One region of the Sphingobacterium sp. BIGb0116 genome, then DNA from elsewhere that is predicted to be linked to it. Evidence: riboswitches for the same ligand, from Rfam matches in the RefSeq annotation. Region 1 holds a riboswitch; the other holds the start of a gene.
The links. Region 1 has a riboswitch for S-adenosylmethionine ahead of M2419_RS01015 (O-acetylhomoserine aminocarboxypropyltransferase/cysteine synthase family protein). Riboswitches for the same ligand answer to the same signal wherever they lie in the genome.

Region 1 (4,223 bases):
ATATACAACCTTATCGCTCGCTAAAACATGCGATGGCCAATGGTTTTCATGGATTGTCCCAATTTCTATTGATACGATCACAGTCTTACGATCCCAATATTCCTTTGAATATAACGTACAGTCGCGTAGGCAAAATTCATGGCCTGATCAGCGAACAACAGGAACAAATCAGGTCTCTTCTTTTTCGAGAAAAAAAAATCATAAGTCAACAGTGGCATAAAAGCAATTATTGGCTCAGTCAGGTTTATGGGTTAATTGACCTTCATGAGTTAATTATTGCACTTGATCACGACTATGATGCGATTCGCAAAAATCTTGCAGACACGGGCAGCCTCCCTTTAATTCGTCACACAATCAAATTATTAGCTTTAGAAATTGATAGCTTTTCACAACCTAACAAGAGGTTTCGGTATGCGCATCAATTATATCACAATAACTTTAAAATTAATGCCCTCTTACAGGATTTAAAAGAAATTCAAGAACAGCAGACCGGTCAAGCAAAAAGTATATTATGTTCGATCATAAGCAACATCGAAGCAATTATTGAAGTACTCAACCGAATTCAGGTAGCTTTTTATCAAAATCAGGAAATTCAGGATAAGATTGACAGCAGTGAGTACCAGCAATTTATCAATCGACCTTTGCGCAATCTTGCTGATCTAAAAAGTAAACTCCATCTGAATAACCCGCTTTTTCGATTTGCCGTTCGGATGGCTCTTCTTTTTGGAACAGGCGCATTGATCGGTATTTTATTTTTGGATTTTAAATATACCTATTGGATCTTACTGACGATCGCTATTGTTGCCAGACCAGCATTTTCAATGACAAAAAAGCGTAATATAGAGCGTATTGTAGGCACATTCTCGGGTATAATAGTTGGTATATTCTGCTTAATTTCTATTCATTTTCTCCCAGCTCTCCTTACCATAGCTGCATTAGGTCTTTTCGGATTCTTTTTGTTCAACCGATCTAATTATATGGTCAGTGTCATCTTTATTACCTTGGGAATTGTGATTGCGCTCAATTTGTTCGAAGGCAATATCAATCTCATTTTAGGCAGCCGAATACTTTTCACACTCATTGGAGCATTCTTGGCTATAGCAGGTTATTTCTTGATACCTGTACGCCAAAGCACAGGCATGGTTCAGCTGGCAAAAGAGGTATCCCTTTACAACGAGCATTATTTCCAAACCATCAATAACCGTCTGTCGGACGAGAAACAAAGTTCTTTTGATATACGACTGGCTCGCAAAAAAGCGCAGACTGCCATGGCCCTGTTTTCAGACGCTATCAATCAAATGAAAAAAGAACCCGAGCATAAATGGATAGATTGGTCGCATATCCACCATTTTCAGGCACTCTCTTATCAGGTCAACTCCCATTTGGTGGGGCTTTCGTTATCGTTAAGCAAAAAGACGAATCGCCACCTAGCGTATGATATCCATAGTAGAATTGATGCACTTAAACCTCTTTTAACAGATTTAAATCAAATTGCGGAACGGATCAACTTAAAGAAATCATAATACCCGATTGACAGTTATTTATCCGGTTTCATCCGACGATATGCGATCCCGATCGGTATGTTATTCAAAATTCCTTTAACTAAAAAATAGCTTTTCTTTTGCTTTAATAAAAAAAGAGTTTATATTTGTGTCGTCTTCGAAAGAAGATTTCTAATCAACACCTCCCTTAATCAGTAGGTCTTGATTTATAAAGAAGTGGCGAGAGACTGGCTCAATGACCCACTGGCAACCTTCAATTTGTTTGAAAAGGTGCCAATTCCTGTCCAAAACAATATCGTTTTGGAGCATATAAATGACATAAGACAATGATTATTAAACTACTGAAGTCCATTAAAAATTCAGGTTCAACACAAGTGAACCACACGATAAGCGAAAGTGTAAGTCATCGTACAACTGTATTGATGCGAATGCGTATGCATATGCACTTCCATGCTTGTTAAAAATCATTTCCTTTTTCTTGGATAAAGATTTAACAGACCCTTCAACGAGGTGTGTATGCTTCTCTTTTTACTTAGCAATTTCTTTTTGAACCCTTAAAATCTGATATATTATGTCTTCAAACAAAAATTTAAAATTCGAAACTCTTCAGGTTCACGCTGGCCAAGTCGCTGATCCTACTACGGGATCTAGAGCAGTTCCTATATATCAAACAACATCTTTTGTATTTGAAAATGCCGAACACGGCGCAAACTTATTTGCATTAAAGCAGTTCGGCAATATCTATACACGGATTATGAATCCTACTACGGATGTTTTCGAACAACGTATTGCGGCACTGGAAGGTGGAGTCGCAGCTGTTGCTGTTGCATCTGGCCAGGCAGCACAGTTTATAGCTTTAAATAATATCTTGGAAAGTGGTGACAATTTTGTTGCCGGATCCAACTTATACGGCGGTACATTTAACCAGTTTAAAGTTTCTTTTAAACGCCTGGGCATCGAAGCTCGATTTGCAACGGACGCCGAGGCAGATAAAATTGAAGCCCTCATTGATGATAAAACAAAGGCCATCTATGTTGAAACAATTGGAAACCCAAGTTTCAATATTCCAGACTTTGAGAAAATTGCTGCCGTAGCAAAAAAATATGACTTACCATTAATCGTCGATAATACTTTTGGAGCTGGGGGTTATTTATTTAAACCTTTGGAGTACGGTGCGAATGTGGTTGTTGAATCGGCTACTAAATGGATCGGTGGACATGGCACAAGCATTGGCGGTGTCATCGTCGACGGCGGAAACTACAATTGGGGCAATGGAAAATACCCTCAATTTTCCGAACCATCTGAAGGCTATCATGGCTTAGTTTTTTCCGAAGTTTTCGGTGAAGGCGGACCGTTTGGAAATATTCAATTTGCCATTCGGGCACGTGTGGAAGGGCTTCGGGATTTCGGGCCAGCACTCTCCCCTTTCAATTCATTCTTATTATTACAAGGGCTTGAAACGCTGTCTTTACGGGTGCAACGCCATGTAGATAACACTTTAGAGGTAGCTAAATGGCTTGAGGCGCATCCACAGGTAGAAAAAGTAAACTATCCGGGCTTAAAAAGCTCTCCGAGCTTCGCTAACGCACAAAAATACCTTAAAAATGGCTATGGTGCGGTGCTTTCTTTCCAGCTCAAGGGTGACGCAGCACAGAAGGCCAATAGCTTTATCGACAGCTTAGAATTGATCAGTCACTTGGCCAATGTCGGTGATACGAAGTCATTGATTATCCATCCAGCAGCGACTACTCACCAACAATTGAGTGATGAAGATCAAGCCAATGCTGGAGTGTTCAAAGGTTTATTACGCCTTTCTGTAGGAATAGAACATATTGATGACATCAAAGCTGATTTACAACAAGCTTTTGATAAAATTAAATAATCAGATTTTTTCGGCTTAAACTTAAACGTAAAATGAGTAAGCATATTTATCTGCACCCGGAGCCTTTTGTATTTGAAAATGGAAGAGAGCTTACTGATTTACAAATCAGTTATGAAACATTTGGCAAACCCAACGCAGATCGCAGTAATGTGATCTGGGTTTGCCATGCACTTACGGCTAATGCAGATGTACTGGATTGGTGGTCCGGTCTTTTTGGAACAGGTGAATTATTTGATTCAAACGATTATTATATTATCTGCGCCAATGTCATAGGATCAGCATATAATAGCAGTAATCCGCTATCTGTAAACCCAGCTACTGGACAGCCTTACTACCTATCTTTTCCTGAATTTACAGTAAGGGATTTGGTCAATGCACATCAATTTCTTGCAGACCACCTGGATATCAAACAAATAGAGATCCTTATTGGCGGCTCATTGGGCGGTCAACAAGCATTGGAATGGGCCGTATCGCACAGTATAGCCATCAACCATCTAATCGTCGTTGGAACAAATGCCGTCCATTCACCATGGGGTATTGCATTCAATGAAAGTCAACGTCTTGCCATTACAACTGATCGAACCTTTTACGCCAATCATCCCGATGGCGGAGCTAAGGGTTTAAAAGTTGCACGCGCTATGGCACTGTTGTCTTACCGCAACTATACAACGTATGCCAACACACAAAAGGAGGATGATAACGAAAAACTCGATCATTATAAAGCATCCTCCTATCAAAACTATCAGGGTGAAAAATTGGTGAAACGCTATAATGCGTACAGCTATTACTTCCTAACCAAAGCAATGGACAGCCATAATTTAGGTCGGGGAAGACGATCT
Region 2 (4,223 bases), on a different contig from region 1:
CTAGTGAGTCACTTAAAGATCCAGACATCAATGCCGACCACAAGCGCGTTCAGAAATTGGCTAATATCATCTACGACGAAAATGTTAGACTCGGAAATCATATTGAACGTGTACTCGATTTGGCAAGACTAGAAAAAGAAACGCTAAAACTCGACCAGGTAGAAGTAAGCATCAATGATCTTGTTTCTGCAGTAACGGACAGTATGCAGCTACGCATGCAGAATATCGGCGGAAAATTCAGTATAGATCTTGCAGCGACAAAGGATATTGTCATCGGTGATGAGTTACATTTTTCGAATGTATTTTACAATTTATTGGATAATGCCATCAAGTACAGCAAAGGAGATTTACATGTCAACATCAATTCAAAAAATGTTGGCGATACCATTGTCGTCACTATTGCCGACAACGGTATTGGGATGAGCCGGGATCACCTGCAAAAGATTTTCGACCAGTTCTACCGTATTCCAACTGGAAATGTTCATAATGTCAAAGGATTTGGTCTTGGCTTAAGTTATGTACAGGACATCCTGAGAAGGCTGAACGGAAAAATTACAGTTAAAAGTGAAAAAGATAAGGGCACGACCTTTGAAGTAATTTTGCCTATTAAAAAATAAAACGTTCCTTTTTTGTATATTTCCTCTTTAAAAAATTTCAAAGGTTGAGGAAAGCTGATTTATCAGCATCAAGGGACATTGGTGAAAATTAATATAATCATTATGCAAAAGATATTATTAGCAGAAGATGATCCTAATTTGGGGGATCTTTTAAAAGACTATCTCGAATTAAAGGGAAAATTTGACGTCACATTATGCACGGATGGAGATGAAGCGATTTCTCAATTCAAAAAAAATAACTACGACCTCTGTATTTTCGATGTCATGATGCCAAAAAAGGACGGATTTACAGTTGGACGTGAAATCAGAAAAACAAACAACACTGTTCCTATTATCTTTGCCACAGCAAAGGGGATGATGGAAGATAAAACCGAAGCCTTTGAATTAGGGGGAGATGATTATATCACAAAGCCTTTTCGAGTGGAGGAATTATTGCTCCGCATCAATGCTTTGCTGAAGCGCAGTGTTCGAGACAAAGAAGAGGAAGTGGTTGCTGATAAATTTGAAATTGGTGATTATTTCTTTGATTATACAAGTCAGCAAATTTCTTACAAAGGACAGATGCAAAAACTATCCACCAAAGAAGCGGAACTACTACGTTTGCTTTGTTTAAAGAAAAATGATGTGCTGACCCGGGAAGAAGCTTTATTAAAAATATGGCATGATGACAACTACTTTACGGGTAGAAGTATGGATGTATTTCTCAGTAAACTTCGTAAATATCTAAAAGAAGATAGTAAGGTTGAAATTGTCAATGTGCACGGAAAAGGTTACAAACTTTTGGTGAGCTAAAAGAATGGGGAATGAGAAACAGTCATTCCCCATTTTTTATGCCACAACGTATTGAAACATGGCATACACTAAATCACGGATGAAAAGAAAAGAACAAAACAATTTTATCCTTAGTAGAATATAAAAAATTGATGCACTTTTATAAAAAATTTGCATTTCAAAAAGAAATGTTCTAACTTAGCGTCGCTTATAGAGAAAGGCAGAGGGAATAGACCCGATGAAGCCTTAGCAACCTGTCCCTTGACAAGGTGCTAAATTCTACCCTACTTGATATGGGAATGATAAGCCGAAGTCACCGAATTCTAGTGTGTCCTTCTCTCTCTAGCAAGAAATATAGTTGAAAAAGAAATATTAAAAACATTCATTATGTTATTGACTAACAATTTAGGTTACCCTCGTGTGGGCGCGTTCCGCGAATTGAAAAAAGCCAATGAGGCCTATTGGGCTAAAAAATCTTCTGTTGAGGAATTATTGGACACCGCAAAAAAAATTCGTGAAGGCAATTGGAAAACACAAAAAGATGCTGGAATAGATTTGATCCCTTCCAATGATTTCTCTTTTTACGATCAAGTATTGGATTTAACCCTTACTGTTGGTGCAATTCCTGCTCGTTACCATTCTTTATTGAATAAAGTAGACAACAATTACAGCTTAGATCTATATTTTGCCATGGCGCGTGGTTTCCAACAAGAAGGAATCGACGTGACTGCAATGGAAATGACCAAGTGGTTGGATACCAACTACCACTATATGGTGCCAGAATTCACAAAAGATCAAGAATTCAAATTGACGTCCGAAAAATTCTTAAATGAATATAACGAAGCAAAATCATTGGGCATCGATACTAAACCAGTTCTACTAGGTCCTATCACTTACCTTTTGATCGGTAAAGAAAAAGAAGCTGGCTTCGACCGCATCGATTTATTGGATAAACTTGTTCCAGTATATGAGCAAATATTAGCTAAACTAGCTGAGGCTGGTGCCCAATATGTTCAGATTGACGAGCCTTTCTTAGCATTGGATTTAGATGCTAAAGTAAAAGCTTTATATCAACCTACTTTCGAAAAATTAGCTGCAGCAGCAAAAAATATCAAATTAATCGCGACTACTTACTTCGAAGCTTTAAAAGACAACGAAGATATCGCAGTTAACCTACCTATCCATGCTTTACATTTAGATCTGGTACGCGGTGAAAACCAATTGGATACGGTACTAGCTAAAGTTCCTGCTTCATTAACATTATCTTTGGGTATTGTTGAAGGCCGTAACATCTGGAAAAATGATTACGAAAAATCATTGGTTAAAATCAAACAGGCTGTTGATGCATTAGGAAAAGACCGTGTATGGGTAGCTCCTTCTTCATCATTGTTGCACGTTCCTTTTGACTTAGACAATGAGCACAATGAGCAATCGCTACCAGCTGAAGTAAAAAACTGGTTAGCATTTGCTAAACAAAAATTAGCTGAGGTAAAAGACTTAGCCGTACTAGCGGAAGGTGAAGTTGATGCTGAAACAGCAAAACGCTTCGAAGCTAACAAAGCTGCTGCTGAAAGTCGTCGTACTTCTCCATTGATCCACAAACCAGAGGTTAAAACACGTACAAGCAATATCACTGATAACGATGCAAAACGTACTTCAGCATTTGCTGACCGTAAAGCAGCGCAACAAGCGAAATTCAACTTGCCGGCATTCCCTACTACAACTATTGGTTCATTCCCACAAACGAAAGATGTTCGTAAATGGAGAGCAGACTTGAAAAAAGGTGCTATCACGCAGGCAGAATATGATAAAGCAATCGCAGAAGAAACTGAGAACACAATCCGTCTTCAAGAGCAATTAGATATCGACGTATTAGTACACGGCGAATTCGAACGTAACGACATGGTTGAATACTTCGGTGAACAATTGGCTGGTTACGCTTTCACACAAAACGGCTGGGTACAATCTTACGGTTCACGTTGTGTAAAACCTCCAATTATCTATGGTGATGTATACCGTCCTGAAGATATGACTGTCCGTTGGTCTTCATACGCGCAATCATTGACTAACCGTCCGGTTAAAGGTATGTTGACTGGTCCGGTTACTATCTTACAATGGTCTTTCGTACGTAATGATCAACCGCGTTCAACAACGACTTACCAAATTGCATTGGCGATCTTGGATGAAGTACAAGCGTTGGAAAAAGCAGGTATCAAAATCATACAAATCGATGAACCAGCTATCCGTGAAGGATTGCCGCTACGTAAAGCTGATCAAAAAGATTACTTGAACTGGGCAGTACGTGCTTTCCGTGTTTCTTCATCAAATGTAGAAGACGATACACAGATTCACACACACATGTGTTACTCTGAGTTCAATAATGTAATCGAAGATATCGCTGCAATGGATGCTGACGTCATCACGATTGAGACTTCACGTTCTCAAATGAAATTGTTGAATGCTTTCGCCGGTGATTTCAAATATCCAAATGATATTGGTCCAGGTGTCTATGACATTCACTCACCACGTGTTCCAAGCAAAGATGAGATGGTAGATCTATTGCGTAAAGCAAAAGCAGTAGTTCCAGCAGAACAGCTTTGGGTTAACCCTGACTGTGGTTTAAAAACTCGTGCTTGGCCAGAAACCAAAGCGGCTTTAGAGTCGATGGTTGAGGCTGCGAAAATCTTAAGAGCAGAATAATTCTTAAACTATATTGATAAAGCCCTAGATGAAATTTCATCTAGGGCTTCTTTATCGGACCTTGGTTCGAAACAAAAACTGTTATCGGGATAGTGTGAGACTATTTTCGGGTGTTCTTCTTTTCTTTCTTATTTT

Region 2: another riboswitch for S-adenosylmethionine. It lies ahead of metE (5-methyltetrahydropteroyltriglutamate--homocysteine S-methyltransferase); the one in region 1 lies ahead of M2419_RS01015 (O-acetylhomoserine aminocarboxypropyltransferase/cysteine synthase family protein).

Annotation. Positions count from the first base shown of each region.
Region 1 covers NZ_JANUDT010000001.1:211,062-215,284, forward strand. Annotated here, with positions in the region: gene M2419_RS01010 (FUSC family membrane protein) at 1-1,523, shown strand, start outside; SAM riboswitch class I at 1,706-1,818, shown strand; gene M2419_RS01015 (O-acetylhomoserine aminocarboxypropyltransferase/cysteine synthase family protein) at 2,074-3,384, shown strand; gene metX (homoserine O-acetyltransferase) at 3,417-4,223, shown strand, end outside.
Region 2 covers NZ_JANUDT010000010.1:130,959-135,181, forward strand. Annotated here, with positions in the region: gene M2419_RS22070 (sensor histidine kinase KdpD) at 1-617, shown strand, start outside; gene M2419_RS22075 (response regulator transcription factor) at 720-1,409, shown strand; SAM riboswitch class I at 1,594-1,697, shown strand; gene metE (5-methyltetrahydropteroyltriglutamate--homocysteine S-methyltransferase) at 1,776-4,088, shown strand; gene M2419_RS22085 (hypothetical protein) at 4,189-4,223, opposite strand, start outside.